2 regions of the Streptomyces sp. NPDC020958 genome follow, and region 1 is predicted to be linked to the other one. Evidence: riboswitches for the same ligand, from Rfam matches in the RefSeq annotation. Region 1 holds a riboswitch; the other holds the start of a gene.

Region 1 (7,562 bases):
GGACCTGGTCCTGGACGCGCCGGGGGCGGTGGCGTACGGGCTGGCGGACCGGGTCATGCCCACGCACCGGCCCCCGCTCGGCCGGCCGCACGCGGGGTGAGCCGCCGATGCTGCCACCGGAGCTGCCGCCGCTGCCCGCGCTGACCCGCGCGGAGGGTGAGCTGATCGACCGTTACCTGGACGTGGTCGACCTGCTGGGCCGCATCAACCCGGCGCAGAACGAGGACACCTACCGCGGTCTGCGCGCCGCGCAGGCGCTGGTGCGCGCGGCGTCCGAGCTGCGCGACGCGCTGGCCCTGATGCATCGACGGGGCGAGACGGAGCTGCACGGGGACACGCTGGCACGGGCGTTGCGGGTGCTCGACGGCGAGCGCCGGACCGCTCGCGTCGCACTCCCGCCCGACTGCGTACGGTGACCTCCGCAGGAGTCCGGTCCGATGTGTCGACGCCACGCCCGGGCCGGAGTTGAAACGACCCAAAGGGGTTACCGCCGTTCGGCGGAGTGTGGCGTGGTTTTACCTGACCGAAAAAGCCGCTCGACTCGCCTGCGCCAGGGTGGTCGTGGAGGGCTTCGGCGCAGGTCCGGGGCTACGCAGTGGAGTTGACGGATAATCGAACACAGGGTTGTCCACCCGAACGGGTGGGTGGTGAGTAACCCCACAAATCCCCGGTTCCGTTGGGATTTTCGGACACGAGTGCGTGAAGATCCCTGTCTGACGACAAGCCCCCGCCACCACGGCGGGGCGGTCCGGGCGGACGCCGAGTCCTGCCGCCGCCCGGATGACGTCGACAGCAGTGCATCGGCAGGAGTGGAGGACCCAAGCACGACGGGTCGCCGGAACGGTCACGCCATGACCGGACCGAGCAGCCCTTGGGGTGAAGCCGTGGCAACACGGCCGGGCAACTTCGCCAGCCCGAATCCGACAGGTCATCCTTCACAGGCGGCTGACGAAGGGTTGCGCATGACTGCGCTCAATCGGGTTCCGTCGCTCATGGCCCGGGCCGGTACGGCCTCGGCGCTGACGATCGCCGCCGTGGGCGGCTCGATCGTGATCCCTGGTGTCGCCTCCGACGCCTCGGCCGCCACGCTGGCGACGAAGGCACTGCAGGTCGCTGCCTCGAAAAAGGGCTCACCCTACCGGTGGGGCGCCACCGGACCGAACAGGTTCGACTGCTCCGGGCTCACGCTGTACTCGTTCAAGAAGGCGGGCAAGACCCTGCCGCGGACGGCGGCCCAGCAGTACAACAAGACCCGTCACATCTCGGCCGGCAGCCGCAAGGCCGGGGACCTGGTCTTCTTCCACTCGGGTTCCAGCGTGTACCACGTCGGCATCTACGCCGGGAAGGGAAAGATCTGGCACGCCCCGAAGACCGGGGACGTGGTGAAGCTCCAGAAGATCTGGACGAAGAGCGTCTGGTACGGCCGGGTCAGCTGACCCCGCCGCGCACCGGCCGGCGGGAGCTCAGGGCTACGGCTCCTGCTGGCCGGCCGCGGTGACGGGGTGGGCCGGAACCGTCCAGGGCAGTTCGACGAAGACCGTCTTGCCTCCCTCCCGGGTGGGGCGGACCCGGAGTCTGCCGCCGTACTCGGCGGTGAGCCAGCGGATGATGACCATGCCGCGGCCGTTGTCCTGCTGGACCGCGGCGGGAAGTCTCCTGGGGAAGCGCGGATGACTGTCCGTGACGCCGATGCGCAGGTGCTCGTCACGGTCGAGGACGAGGTCCAGCGTGAAGGTGGGCGACTGCCCGAAGGTGTGCTGCACGGCGTTGGTGGCGAGTTCGGAGACGATGAGGCGGATGGTGTCCGCCGTGTCCGTCTCCGGTGGCAGTCCCCACTCCGCGAGGGTGTCCAGCGCATACGCCCGGGCCGCGGCGACCGAGGCGGGTTCGCTCGGCAGGGTGACGGATGCTTCCAGGTGGTCTGCCATGGCGACGTCGTCCCTTTCCTCGGGACCGGAGTCCGACTTCCTCGGGACCGGAGTCCGGCACGGTGGGGATGGTTCGAGTACGGTCCCGGACTGGTACTTCTCCGCCAGACTGCCATTACGGGGCCGGTCACGGGGAGCGATCCACCAAGATGTGCATATATCTGTCGCTCGAAGCGGTGAACTCTGCGACACCGGACCGTATATGGGCGGCCAGATTGAGTAAGGAGTAGCCCATGCAGAACGGTCCCGCGGTACGCCGCCGGAAACTGGGCGCCGAACTGCGCACGCTGCGCACCGGCGCGGGTCTCACGAGCGGCGAGGCCGCCCGCCTGGTGGGCTGGCACCAGTCGAAAGTGAGCCGGATCGAGACCGGCGCCAGCGGTGTGAAACCGGCCGATGTGCGGTTACTCCTCGACGCCTACGGGGTGGCCGAGGGGCAACTGCGCGAGTTGCTGCTGGTATTGGCGGGGTCGGAGGACACCGCGGGACGACATCACTGGTGGCACGCCTACCGGGGGGTGCTGCCGCCCGCCTACCGGGATTTCATCAGCCTGGAGTCGCAGGCGGGCGCGATGCGCACGCTGGAGACCTCGGTGGTGCCGGGGCTGCTGCAGACCGCCGAGTACGCCCGCGCGGTGACCCGGGTGGCCGCCGACGGGCTCGACGACCAGGCCCTCGACGCCCTGGTGGAGGTGCGTCTGGCCAGGCAGGACGTGCTGCGGGGCGATCCGCCGCTGAAACTGAGCGCGGTCCTGGACGAAGCGGTGCTGCGGCGGGAGGTGGGCGGCCCGGGGGTGATGGCCCGCCAGCTGCGGCGGCTGACGGAGGCGGCCCGGTTGCCGCAGGTGCGGCTCCAGGTGCTGCCGTTCGCGGCGGGGGCGCATATCGGCATCACCGGTCCTTTCGTAATCTTCTCATTTCCGAGCACTTCTGATCTGGACGTGGTTGTTCTCGACCAGTTGACGAGTAGCCTTTACCTCGAACGGAAAGAAGACCTCCAGGCCTACGCGGAGGCCTTCAACACCCTTCAGATCCACGCCCTTTCACCCGAGGACTCGTTGGATTACATCGCCGGGATAGGTGACGGCGCGTAAGGAGGCACCATGACTGCACTGCCTCGGAACGTACCTTCAAGTACGGATCTGCGCGGTGTGCGATGGCTGCGCAGCAGCTACAGCACCGGAGCGAACAACTGCGTGGAGACGGCACGGCCGCACTCCGGCCCACCGGCCGGGCTGCTCGCCGTACGCGACTCCAAGCACCCCGCCGGGCCCGCGCTGCTCTTCTCCCCCGAGAGCTGGGCGGGTTTCGTGGCCACGTTCACCGGCTGATCAGCCGGTAACCGATTCCGTATCCGCATGCGCGCAAGGCCCGGCCGTGTCACGCCGACTCATGGTCGTGTCTCGCCGATCACACGTACAGCGCGTTCGATCTCGGCCCCGGAGAGGTCGGCACGGGCGGTCAGCCTGAGCCGTGAGACGCCGTCCGGCACGGAAGGCGGACGGAAACAGCCCACGGCCAGGCCTGCCGACCGGCAGTCGGCCGCCCACCGCACGGCCTCCTCCGGGGACGGGGCCCGCACGGAGACCACCGCGGCGTCCGGTCGTACCGCCGACAGGCCCGCGGCGGTCAGCCGTGCGTGCAGTTCGGCGGCCACCTCGCGCGCCCGGGCCGCGCGGGCGGGCTCGCGCCGCAGCAGCCTGAGGGCCGCCAGCGCCGCGCCCGCGGCCGCGGGCGCCAGACCGGTGTCGAAGATGAAGGTCCGCGCCGCGTTCACCAGGTGGTCGATCACCCGGGCAGGCCCCAGCACGGCCCCGCCCTGGCTGCCCAGCGACTTGGACAGGGTCACGGTGACCACCACGTCGTCGGCGCCTGCGAGACGGGCCGCGTACGGCGCGCCCCGCCCGCCGTCCCCGATGACCCCGAGTCCGTGGGCGTCGTCCACGAGCAGTCCGGCGCCGCGCTCCCGGCACGCCTCGGCCAGCGCGGCGAGCGGCGCCGCGTCGCCGTCGACCGAGAACACCGTGTCGGAGACGACCAGCGCGGGCCCCTCGCGCGTGCCGAGCGCCTTGCGCACGGCGTCCGGGTCGGCGTGCCCGACGACCTGGGTGGTCCCCCGCGCCAGCCGGCAGCCGTCGATCAGGGAGGCGTGGTTGAGGGCGTCGGAGACGATCAGGGAGCCGTGCGGGCCGAGCGCGGTGACGGCGGCGAGGTTGGCCGCGTAGCCCGAGGAGAAGACCAGGGCCGCCTCGAACCCGCAGAACCCGGCCAGCTCGCGCTCCAGCTCGGTGTGCAGCTCCGTCGTGCCGGTCACCAGCCGGGAGCCGGTGGAGCCACCGCCCCACGTCCGGGCGGCCTCGGCCGCGCCCTCGGCGACCTCGGGATGGTGGGCGAGGCCCAGGTAGTCGTTGCTCGCCAGGTCCAGCAGCGGTGAGTCGGCGGGACGGGGGCGCAGGGTCCGTACGAGTCCGGCGCGGCGGCGGAGTTCCGCCTGTTCGTCGATCCAGCCGAACGCCATGGCCCCTCCGGTGCTTTTGTAGGCAGTGGACAGACCCTAGCGGGACCGTCGGCCGCCCACTGTGTGGCGATACCCACATGTCGATCTGCCAGGGTTGTGCGAACTCTCCTTGGCCCGGAGCAGCCTCTTGGTACAGGATCGGCTCTCATGGACCTGCTGAACACGCTGGTGGACAAGGGGCTTCGGCGCGAGCTGCCGACCCGCGAGGAAGCGCTCGCCGTGCTGGCGACCTCCGACGACGACGTGCTGGACGTGGTGGCCGCGGCGGGCAAGGTGCGCCGGCAGTGGTTCGGCCGGCGCGTGAAACTCAACTACCTGGTCAACCTCAAGTCGGGCCTGTGCCCGGAGGACTGCTCGTACTGCTCGCAGCGCCTCGGCTCCTCGACCGGGATCCTGAAGTACAGCTGGCTCAAACCCGACGAGGCCTCCAAGGCGGCGGCCGCGGGCCTCGCCGGGGGCGCCAAGCGGGTGTGCCTGGTGGCCTCCGGGCGCGGTCCGACCGACCGGGACGTCGACCGGGTCGCCGGCACCATCAAGGCGATCAAGGAGCAGAACGAGGGCGTCGAGGTGTGCGCCTGCCTCGGACTGCTCTCCGACGGCCAGGCGGAGCGGCTGCGCGAGGCGGGCGCGGACGCCTACAACCACAACCTCAACACGTCCGAGGGGACGTACGGGGACATCACGACCACGCACACGTACGCCGACCGGGTGGACACCGTCAACAAGGCGCACGCGGCCGGCCTTTCGGCGTGCTCCGGGCTGATCGCCGGCATGGGCGAGACGGACGAGGACCTGGTCGACGTGGTCTTCTCGCTGCGCGAGCTGGACCCCGACTCGGTGCCGGTCAACTTCCTGATCCCGGTCGAGGGCACTCCGCTGGCCAAGGAGTGGAACCTCACCCCGCAGCGCTGTCTGCGCATCCTGGCGATGGTGCGGTTCGTCTGCCCCGACGTCGAGGTGCGCATCGCGGGCGGCCGTGAGGTGCATCTGCGCACCATGCAGCCGCTCGCCCTGCACCTGGCCAACTCGATCTTCCTCGGCGACTACCTGACCACCGAGGGCCAGGCCGGCCAGGCCGACCTGGAGATGATCGCGGACGCCGGGTTCGTGGTGGAGGGGTCCGAGGAGACGACGCTGCCCCGGCACCGGGCCGAGGCCAGGGACGCGGTCCCCGGGGCGCACGCGGGCGCCGGGTGCGGGGCGGACGCCGGGTGCGGGTCGGGGTGCGGTTCCCACGAGGGTTCCGGTTCCCACGCAGACGTGTGCGGTACCGCCGTCGCCAACGAGCCCCGCACCGACCTGGTCGCCGTCCGCCGCCGGGGGGCCGGAACGGACCTCGCGCCCAATGCCTGACCTGAGCCTGGGCGAGCTGCTGGAACTGGACCGGCGGCACGTCTGGCATCCGTACGGTCCGATGCCCGGCCGGGCCGAACCGCTCGTCGTGGAGTCGGCGAGCGGGGTCCGGCTGCGGCTCGCGGACGGCTCGGGTGAACTGGTCGACGGCATGTCGTCCTGGTGGTCGGCGATCCACGGCTACAACCACCCCGTGCTCAACGAGGCCGCGCGCGACCAGCTCGGCCGGATGAGCCATGTGATGTTCGGCGGGCTCACCCACGAGCCCGCCGTCCGGCTGGCGAAGCTCCTTGTCGACATGTCTCCCGACGGTCTCGAGCACGTCTTCCTGGCGGACTCCGGTTCGGTGTCCGTCGAGGTCGCGATCAAGATGTGCCTCCAGTACTGGCGTTCCCTCGGCCGTCCGGCGAAGCAGCGCCTGCTGACCTGGCGCGGCGGCTACCACGGCGACACCTGGCAGCCGATGTCCGTGTGCGACCCCGAGGGCGGGATGCACGAGCTGTGGTCCGGGGTACTGCCCCGCCAGCTCTTCGCCGACGCGCCCCCGGCGGAGTACGACGAGCGGTACGCCGACCGGCTGCGGTCGATGGTCGAACGGCACGCGCACGAACTGGCCGCGGTGATCGTGGAGCCGGTGGTCCAAGGGGCGGGCGGGATGCGGTTCCACTCCCCCGCCTACCTGCGGGTGCTGCGCGAGGTGTGCGACGCGCACGACGTGCTGCTGGTGTTCGACGAGATCGCGACCGGCTTCGGACGCACGGGGGCGCTGTTCGCGGCGGACCACGCGGCCGTCACGCCGGACGTGATGTGCGTGGGCAAGGCGCTGACCGGCGGCTACCTGACCATGGCGGCCACGCTGTGCACGTCCCGGGTGGCCGAGGGGATCTCGCGGGGCGAGGTGCCGGTACTGGCCCACGGGCCGACGTTCATGGGGAACCCGCTCGCCGCTTCCGTGGCCTGCGCCTCGCTCGGGCTGCTGCTGGGGCAGGACTGGCTCACGGAGGTCAAGCGGATCGAGTCGGGCCTGCGGGAGGGGCTCGCGCCGGCCCAGGACCTGCCCGGGGTCAGGGACGTCCGGGTCCTCGGCGCCATCGGGGTCGTCCAGCTCGACCACGACGTCGACATGAAGGCCGCGACGGCGGCCGCGGTGCGCGCGGGCGTATGGCTGCGCCCCTTCCGCGACCTGGTCTACACGATGCCGCCGTACGTCACCGGTGACGCGGACGTGGCACGGATCGCGCGCGCGGTGTGTGCCGCGGCGCGGGAGGGATGAACATGCCGATCCTGGTGATCACGGGGACGGGCACGGAGGTCGGCAAGACCGTCACCACGGCGGCGGTCGCCGCCGCGGCGGTCGCGGCCGGCCGCTCGGTGGCGGTCCTGAAGGCCGCGCAGACCGGGGTACGACCGGACGAGCGCGGGGACGCCGACGAGGTCGCGCGGCTCGCGGGCGCCGTGACGGCGGCCGAAGTCGCCCGTTTCCCCGAGCCGTTGGCGCCGGGGACGGCGGCCAGGCGGGCGGGGCTGCCCCCGGTGCGCCCGCAGGACGTGGCGGAGGCGGCCGCCAGACTGGCCGCCGAGCACAATCTGGTACTGGTCGAGGGGGCGGGCGGGCTGCTCGTCCGGTTCGACGAGGCCGGCGGCACGCTGGCGGACGTGGCCCGGCTGCTGAACGCGCCGGTGCTCGTGGTGGCGTCGGCCGGTCTCGGCACCCTCAACACCACCGAGCTGACGGCCCGTGAACTGCAGGCGCGTGAGCTGGA
Region 2 (7,562 bases), on a different contig from region 1:
GCTGAGCGCCGCGTCAACGTCGGCTGGGCCGAGGGCCTCCACGCCCGCCCCGCTTCCATCTTCGTCCGAGCCGCCACGGCCGCAGGCGTCCCGGTGACGATCGCCAAGGCCGGGGGCAACCCCGTCAACGCGGCCTCCATGCTGGCGGTCCTGGGTCTGGGCGCCCAGGGCGGCGAGGAGATCGTCCTCGCCTCCGACGCCGAGGGTGCGGACGCCGCCCTCGACCGGCTGGCCAAGCTGGTCGCCGAGGGCCTCGAGGAACTCCCCGAGACCGTCTGAGCGCCACAGCGCCCGCACGACCGGGGCCGCGCCACCCCTCCGGGGGTCGGCGCGGCCCCGCTCTTTTCACGCACGAAAGGCACCCGGCCGCAATCAGCGGCACGCTTGAATAAGTGCGCACCGCAATAGGGCGCACTCGGCAGCGGCACGCGCAAAAAGGGGCACGCCCGATACGGGCGCACCTGGATATGGACACGCCTGGATACGGGCAGCGAAAAAACCGCCCCCGCGAATAACACCTCTTTGTATACGGCGCCCGTGTTAATGCCGCACGCCCGACATGTTTACGGGATGTTGCGAAGTCCTCACACCGTTCGCCCGTTCGGTGGCACCGGGAAACCGGAGCCGGTGGAAGGCCGTGGAGCGCTCGGTGTGCAGCGCCGTCACCGCCCGGGCGCGCTCCCCGTCCCCGCGCGCCACCGCGTCCACGATCGCGCCGTGCTCGGCCCAGGACTCCACCGGGCTGACGGGCGCCTCCACCGTGTACATCCAGGCGATCTTGTGCCGCAGCTGGGTGAGCGTCGACGTCAGGGCGTGGCTGGCGGATGCCTGGGCGAGCGTCTCGTGGAACCAGCCGCCCAGCGAGCGCAGGTCGTCGCTGTTGCCCGTCCTGGCCCGCTCCTGACCCAGCCTGACCAGCCCGCGCAGCACCTTCAGGTGGGCCTCGGTGCGGCGCTGGGCGGCCCGCAGGGCGCCGAGCGGCTCCAGGAGCAGGCGCATCTCCAGCAGGTCGGCGGCCTCCTGCTCGGTCGGTTCGGCCACGCACGCGCCCGCGTGCCGGCGGGTCACGACGAAGCCCTCGGCCTCCAGAGTGCGCAGCGCCTCGCGGACCGGGACGCGCGAGACGCCGTAGCGGCGGGCCAGGAGTTCCTCGGTGAGCCGGCTGCCGCGCTCGTGGACACCCGCGACGATGTCGTCCCGGATCGCCGTGCATACCGAGTGCGCCGGAATACGCATGTCCGACCTCCGCCTTAATCCCCGTGAAACGCCGCCGAGTGACGCCGGTTCCGTGACTCTATTGCAATGCGCGGGAATTTCCGACGGAGGGCCGGAATCCATGAGTATTTTTTGGACAGCGGGGGCGCGAAAACGGCGAAAGCCCCGGCCGGCCGCCGGGGCTTCGCAGGATGTCGCCGGAAAAGGCTGACGTCAGACGTTCACTCCGTGTTTGCGGAGGTAGGCGACCGGGTCGACGTCGGAGCCGTACTCCGGGGTCGTGCGGGCCTCGAAGTGGAGGTGGGGACCGGTGGTGTTGCCGGTGGACCCGGACAGGCCGATCTGCTGGCCCGGGGTCACCTGCTGCCCCACCGAGACGCCGATGGACGACAGGTGGCCGTACTGGGTGTACATGCCGTCGGCCATCTTGATGACGACCTGGTTGCCGTACGCCCCGCCCCAGCCGGTGGAGACGACCGTGCCGGTGCCGACCGCGTGCACGACGGTGCCGGCGGCGGCGTGGAAGTCGATGCCGGTGTGGGAGCCGGAGGACCACAGGGAGCCGCCGGTCTTGTAGCCGGTGGAGACGTACGAGTCGCTGATCGGCGCGACGAAGGCGTTGAGGCGCTTGCGCTCGGCCTCCCGCGCGGCCCGTGCCTTGGCCTCGCGCTCCTTCTCGGCCCGCGCCGCGGCCCGCTCGCGCGCGGCCTGCTCGGCCGCCTTGCGCTCCGCTTCGGCCTGCTGCGCGGCGGCCTGGGCGTCGACGTGCTCGGCGACCGAGTCGCTGACCGTGATGACCGGGGTGAGACCGGTCTGCTCGACGGAGTTCTCGGCGGCGAGCGCCGGGGCGGCGGAGACGGTGCCGATGACGCCGGTGGTGGTGAGGGCCGCGATGCCGACGGCCTGCGCGGTGGTGCGCGTCACGCGGCCGGGACGGCGGTGCTTCCCGGAGGCGCACATGAACGCCATGTAGAGGCTGGTCCTTTCCTTCCCTCTCGCCTACCGGGTTAGCTGACGGGTTCGGAGCAGGAAGGTCTCCTACGGACCCCCTCGCGACACGCGCGGGCGCCCGATTCACCCCAGGGACTGCGTGGGTCCCCGGCTCCCCTGGCTCGCGCCGTACGGGGACTCGGCGATGGCTGTCCGGTGCCGCGGGCGCGGCTCGGTGCCTGACGGACAGCCCGAAGGAACCTACGGCGGCGTTCTTTCAAGACTCAAACCGATCGCGGCTTTTGTAGCGCATCCCACAGGGCAGACAGGCAACCTCCGCCCCAATTCGGACATACGAGAGCCCTGGTGGCCGACGGCCGCCAGGGCTCCGCACGCGCGCGTGGAGCTACTCCGCCGCGACGACGGTCACTTCGCCGATACCGAGGGCCTCGACGGGCTCCCTGATCTGCGCCGCGTCGCCGACGAGGACGGTCACCAGGCGGTCCACCGGGAAGGCGTTCACGACCGCCGCGGTGGCCTCCACGGTGCCGGTGGCGGCCAGTTGCCGGTAGAGCGTGGCCTGGAAGTCGTCGGGCAGGTGCTGCTCGACCTGGTCGGCGAGGGTGCCGGCGACGGCCGCCGCCGTCTCGTACTTGAGCGGCGCCACACCGACGAGGTTCTGCACGGCGACGTCGCGCTCGGCGTCGGTGAGGCCCTCGGCGGCGAGGGTGCGCAGCACCTTCCACAGGTCGTCGAGGGCGGGGCCGGTGTTCGGGGTGTCCACGGAGCCGCTGATGGCCAGCATGGCGGCACCGGTGCCGTCGGGGGCGGAGCGCAGCACCTGCCCGAAGGAGCGGACGCCGTACGTGTAGCCCTTCTCCTCGCGCAGCACGCGGTCCAGACGGGAGGTCAGGGTGCCGCCCAGGCAGTAGGTGCCGAGCACCTGGGCGGGCCAGACCCGGTCGTGCCGGTCGGGGCCGACGCGGCCGATGAGCAGCTGCGTCTGGACGGCGCCGGGGCGGTCCACGATGACCACCCGCCCGGTGTCGTCGGCGGTCACCGGCGGCACCGGCCGGGGCTCTGCGGTGGAGCCGGTCCAGGCGCCCAGGGTGTCGCCGAGCAGCGCGTCCAGGTCGATGCCGGTCAGGTCGCCGACGACGACCGCGGTGGCGGTGGCGGGGCGCACGTGACGGTCGTAGAACGCCCGTACGGCGGCGGCGTCGATCTTCTCGACGGTGTCCTCGGTGCCCTGGCGCGGGCGGGACATCCGCGCGGTCGCCGGGAACAGCTCCTTGTAGAGCTGCTTGGCGGCCCGGCGGCTGGGGTTGGCCAGCTCGTGCGGGATCTCGTCGAGGCGGTTGCGGACCAGCCGCTCGACCTCGCTGTCGGCGAAGGCGGGCGCCCTGAGGGCGTCGGAGAGCAGTCCGAGGCCCTTGGCGAGGCGGGAGGCCGGGACCTCCAGGCTGATGCGGACGCCGGGGTGGTCGGCGTGCGCGTCGAGGGTCGCCCCGGCCCGCTCCAGCTCGGCGGCGAAGTCCTCGGCGGAGTGCCGGTCGGTGCCCTCGGAGAAGGCCCGCGCCATGATCGTGGCGACGCCGTCCAGGCCGGCCGGTTCGGCGTCCAGGGGCGCGTCCAGGAGCACCTCCACGGCGACGACCTGCTGGCCGGGGCGGTGGCAGCGGAGCACGGTCAGGCCGTTGTCGAGGGTGGTGCGGTCGGGGGCGGGGAAGGCCCAGGGCCTGGCCTCGCCCGGCTGCGGCTGGGGATGGAAGTCCATGCTGGCGAGCTCGGTCACTTGGCCGTCTCCTCATCGTTGTCGCCGGCTTCGACCGTGGCTTCGGCCTCGGGGTCCTCGGGCACGTCGGCGTCCTCGACCGCCTCCGGGGACTTGGGCTCGTAGACGAGCACCGCGCGGTTGTCGGGGCGCAGCCGGGCCTTGGCGACCTCCTGGACCTCCTCGGGGGTGATCTGGAGGACGCGCTGGACGGCGGTCAGGGCGAGCTGCGGGTCGCCGAACAGGACGGCGAACCGGCACAGTTCGTCGGCGCGGCCGGCCACCGTGCCGAGCCGGTCCAGCCACTCGCGCTCCAACTGGGCCTGGGCGCGCTCCATCTCCTCCGGCGTGGGGCCCTCCTCGGCGAACCGGGCGAGCTCCTCGTCGATGGCGGCCTCGATGACCGGCACCTCCACGTCACCGGAGGTCTTCACGTCCAGCCAGCCCAGGGACGGCGCGCCGGCGAGCCGCAGCAGGCCGAAGCCGGCCGCGACGGCCGTGCGGTCGCGTCGCACCAGGCGGTTGTAGAGGCGGGAGGACTCACCGCCGCCGAGGACGGTGAGGGCCAGGTCGGCCGCGTCGGCCGCGCGCGTGCCGTCCTCGGGGAGCCGGTAGGCGGCCATCAGCGCCCGCGCGGGTACCTCCTCGACGACGACCTCGCGCAGCTGCTCGCCCATGGTCTCGGGCAGCGCGCCGTCGCGCGGGGTGGGCTTGCCGTCGTGCGACGGGATGGAACCGAAGTACTTCTCGATCCAGGCGAGCGTCTGCTGCGGGTCGATGTCGCCGACGACCGACAGGACGGCGTTGTTGGGCGCGTAGTAGGTGCGGAAGAACGCGCGGGCGTCCTCCAGGGTGGCCGCGTCCAGGTCCGCCATCGAGCCGATCGGCGTGTGGTGGTAGGGGTGGCCCTCCGGGTAGGCGAGGGCGGTGAGCCTCTCGAACGCCGTGCCGTAGGGGACGTTGTCGTAGCGCTGGCGGCGCTCGTTCTTCACGACGTCGCGCTGGTTCTCCATCGACTCGTCGTCCAGGGCGGCGAGCAGCGAGCCCATGCGGTCGGCCTCCAGCCAGAGGGCGAGCTCCAGCTGGTGGGCGGGCATGGTCTCGAAGTAGTTGGTGCGCTCGAAGCTCGTGGTGCCGTTGAGCGAGCCGCCGGCGCCCTGGACGAGCTCGAAGTGGCCGTTGCCCTTCACCTGGGCGGAGCCCTGGAACATCAGGTGCTCGAAAAGGTGAGCCAGGCCGGTACGGCCCTTGACTTCGTGCCGGGAACCGACGTCGTACCAGAGGCAGACCGCCGCGACCGGGGTCAGGTGGTCCTCGGAGAGCACCACGCGCAGACCGTTGGCCAAGCGGTGCTCGGTCGCTGTCAGGCCTCCGGAGCCTGTCTCGGCCGTGGTCGTGTGACCCATGGGCATGTACGTCCCTTCGCTCGCGGAAGCGGTCTCGAACCGCGGTTTTTCTGCCGGTCCTGCCACTGTATGCAAGCGTGCGGGGACCCGGCGAAGTTCCCGCACGACGTACGCCCACAGCGGATCGCGTAGCCTGCGTCAGACCCGCTCTCGAACGCCGCCGGGCGGCGGAGCGGGCCGCGGAGACCGGGTCCTGACCCGGGTTGTCAGTAGGGCGGTCCACAATGGTCCGCGTCAGATCCCGTTCACGCATGAGCAAGGAGCCGGCAGCGATGGCCCGCCGCAGCACGAAGACCCCGCCGCCCGACGACTCGTTCGAGGAGAGGATCCTCGACATCGACGTCGTGGACGAGATGCGCGGCTCCTACCTCGAGTACGCGTACTCGGTCATCTACTCGCGCGCCCTGCCGGACGCCCGTGACGGCCTCAAGCCGGTGCACCGCCGGATCGTCTACCAGATGAACGAGATGGGGCTGCGTCCCGAGCGCGGCTACGTGAAGTGCGCGCGCGTGGTCGGCGAGGTGATGGGCAAGCTGCACCCGCACGGCGACTCGTCGATCTACGACGCGCTGGTGCGGATGGCGCAGCCGTTCTCGATGCGCGTCCCGCTGGTCGACGGCCACGGCAACTTCGGCTCGCTGGGCAACGACGACCCGCCGGCCGCCATGCGGTATACCGAGTGCCGGATGGCCGAGGCGACCAGCCTGATGACCGAGTCCATCGACGAGGACACGGTCGACTTCGCGCCCAACTACGACGGCCAGGAGCAGGAGCCGGTGGCGCTGCCCGCCGCCTTCCCGAACCTGCTGGTGAACGGCTCGTCGGGGATCGCCGTCGGCATGGCGACCAACATGCCGCCGCACAACCTCGGCGAGGTGATCGCGGCCGCCCGGCACCTGATCCGCTACCCGAACGCGGACCTGGACGCGCTGATGAAGCACGTCCCGGGCCCCGACCTGCCCACCGGCGGCCGGATCGTCGGCCTGGAGGGCGTCCGGGACGCGTACGAGACGGGCCGCGGCACCTTCAAGATCCGGGCCACGGTGGCGGTGGAGACGGTGACGGCACGCCGCAAGGGCCTGGTCATCACCGAACTGCCGTTCACGGTCGGCCCCGAGAAGGTCATCGGCAAGATCAAGGACCTGGTCAACGCCAAGAAGCTGCAGGGCATCGCCGACGTCAAGGACCTCACCGACCGCGAGCACGGGCTGCGCCTGGTCGTCGAGATCAAGAACGGCTTCGTGCCGGAGGCGGTCCTGGAGCAGCTCTACAAGCTGACGCCGATGGAGGAGTCCTTCGGCATCAACAACGTGGCCCTGGTGGACGGCCAGCCGCTCACCCTGGGTCTCAAGGAGCTCCTCGAGGTCTACCTGGACCACCGCTTCGACGTGGTGCGCCGCCGCAGCGAGTTCCGCCGCACCAAGCGCCGCGACCGCCTGCACCTGGTCGAGGGACTGCTGACCGCCCTGGTCGACATCGACGAGGTCATCCGGCTGATCCGCTCCAGCGAGAACAGCGCGCAGGCCAAGGAGCGCCTGATGGAGCGCTTCTCCCTGTCGGAGGTCCAGACCCAGTACATCCTCGACACGCCGCTGCGCCGCCTCACCAAGTACGACCGCATCGAGCTGGAGGCGGAGAAGGAGAAGCTCACCGCGGAGATCGCCGAGCTGACCCGGATCCTGGAGTCGGACGCGGAGCTGCGCAAGCTGGTCTCCGCGGAACTGGCCGCGGTGGCCAAGAAGTTCGGCACCGAGCGGCGCACGGTCCTGCTGGAGGCCTCCGGTGCCCCGGCGGCCGTGGTGCCGCTCCAGGTGGCCGACGACCCGTGCCGGGTGCTGCTGTCCTCCACGGGCCTGCTCGCCCGCACGATGAACGGCGAGCCCTTCCCGGCGGACACCGACGGCAGGCGCGCCAAGCACGACGTGATCGTCTCGGCGGTCCCGGCGACCGCGCGCGGCGAGATCGGCGCGGTCACCTCGACGGGCCGGCTGCTGCGGATCAACGTGGTCGACCTGCCGCAGCTCCCGGAGACGGCCGGCGCCCCCAACCTCGCGGGCGGCGCCCCGCTGTCCGAGTTCCTCTCCCTGGAGGACGGCGAGAGCGTGGTGTGCCTGACCACGCTCGACGAGTCCTCGCCGGGTCTGGCCCTCGGCACCGAGCAGGGCGTCGTCAAGCGGGTGGTGCCCGACTACCCGTCCAACAAGGGCGAGTTGGAGGTCATCACCCTCAAGGAGGGT

What was found. A riboswitch is a leader RNA that binds a small molecule or an ion and turns the genes downstream of it on or off. The one in region 1 is predicted to bind cyclic di-AMP.
Region 2: another riboswitch for cyclic di-AMP. It lies ahead of ACZ3KP_RS10835 (M23 family metallopeptidase); the one in region 1 lies ahead of ACZ3KP_RS00795 (C40 family peptidase).

What each region holds. Positions count from the first base shown of each region.
Region 1 is NZ_JBVHFU010000001.1:167,002-174,563, reverse strand. It holds gene ACZ3KP_RS00805 (ATP-dependent Clp protease proteolytic subunit) at 1-100, shown strand, start outside; gene ACZ3KP_RS00800 (hypothetical protein) at 108-416, shown strand; cyclic di-AMP (ydaO/yuaA leader) riboswitch at 775-959, shown strand; gene ACZ3KP_RS00795 (C40 family peptidase) at 963-1,436, shown strand; gene ACZ3KP_RS00790 (ATP-binding protein) at 1,470-1,928, opposite strand; gene ACZ3KP_RS00785 (helix-turn-helix domain-containing protein) at 2,162-3,022, shown strand; gene ACZ3KP_RS00780 (DUF397 domain-containing protein) at 3,032-3,259, shown strand; gene ACZ3KP_RS00775 (8-amino-7-oxononanoate synthase) at 3,319-4,446, opposite strand; gene bioB (biotin synthase BioB) at 4,594-5,799, shown strand; gene ACZ3KP_RS00765 (adenosylmethionine--8-amino-7-oxononanoate transaminase) at 5,792-7,072, shown strand; gene bioD (dethiobiotin synthase) at 7,075-7,562, shown strand, end outside.
Region 2 is NZ_JBVHFU010000003.1:116,178-123,739, reverse strand. It holds gene ACZ3KP_RS10845 (HPr family phosphocarrier protein) at 1-279, shown strand, start outside; gene ACZ3KP_RS10840 (GntR family transcriptional regulator) at 541-1,236, opposite strand; gene ACZ3KP_RS10835 (M23 family metallopeptidase) at 1,429-2,184, opposite strand; cyclic di-AMP (ydaO/yuaA leader) riboswitch at 2,197-2,360, opposite strand; gene ACZ3KP_RS10830 (M16 family metallopeptidase) at 2,552-3,940, opposite strand; gene ACZ3KP_RS10825 (M16 family metallopeptidase) at 3,937-5,331, opposite strand; gene ACZ3KP_RS10820 (DNA gyrase/topoisomerase IV subunit A) at 5,598-7,562, shown strand, end outside.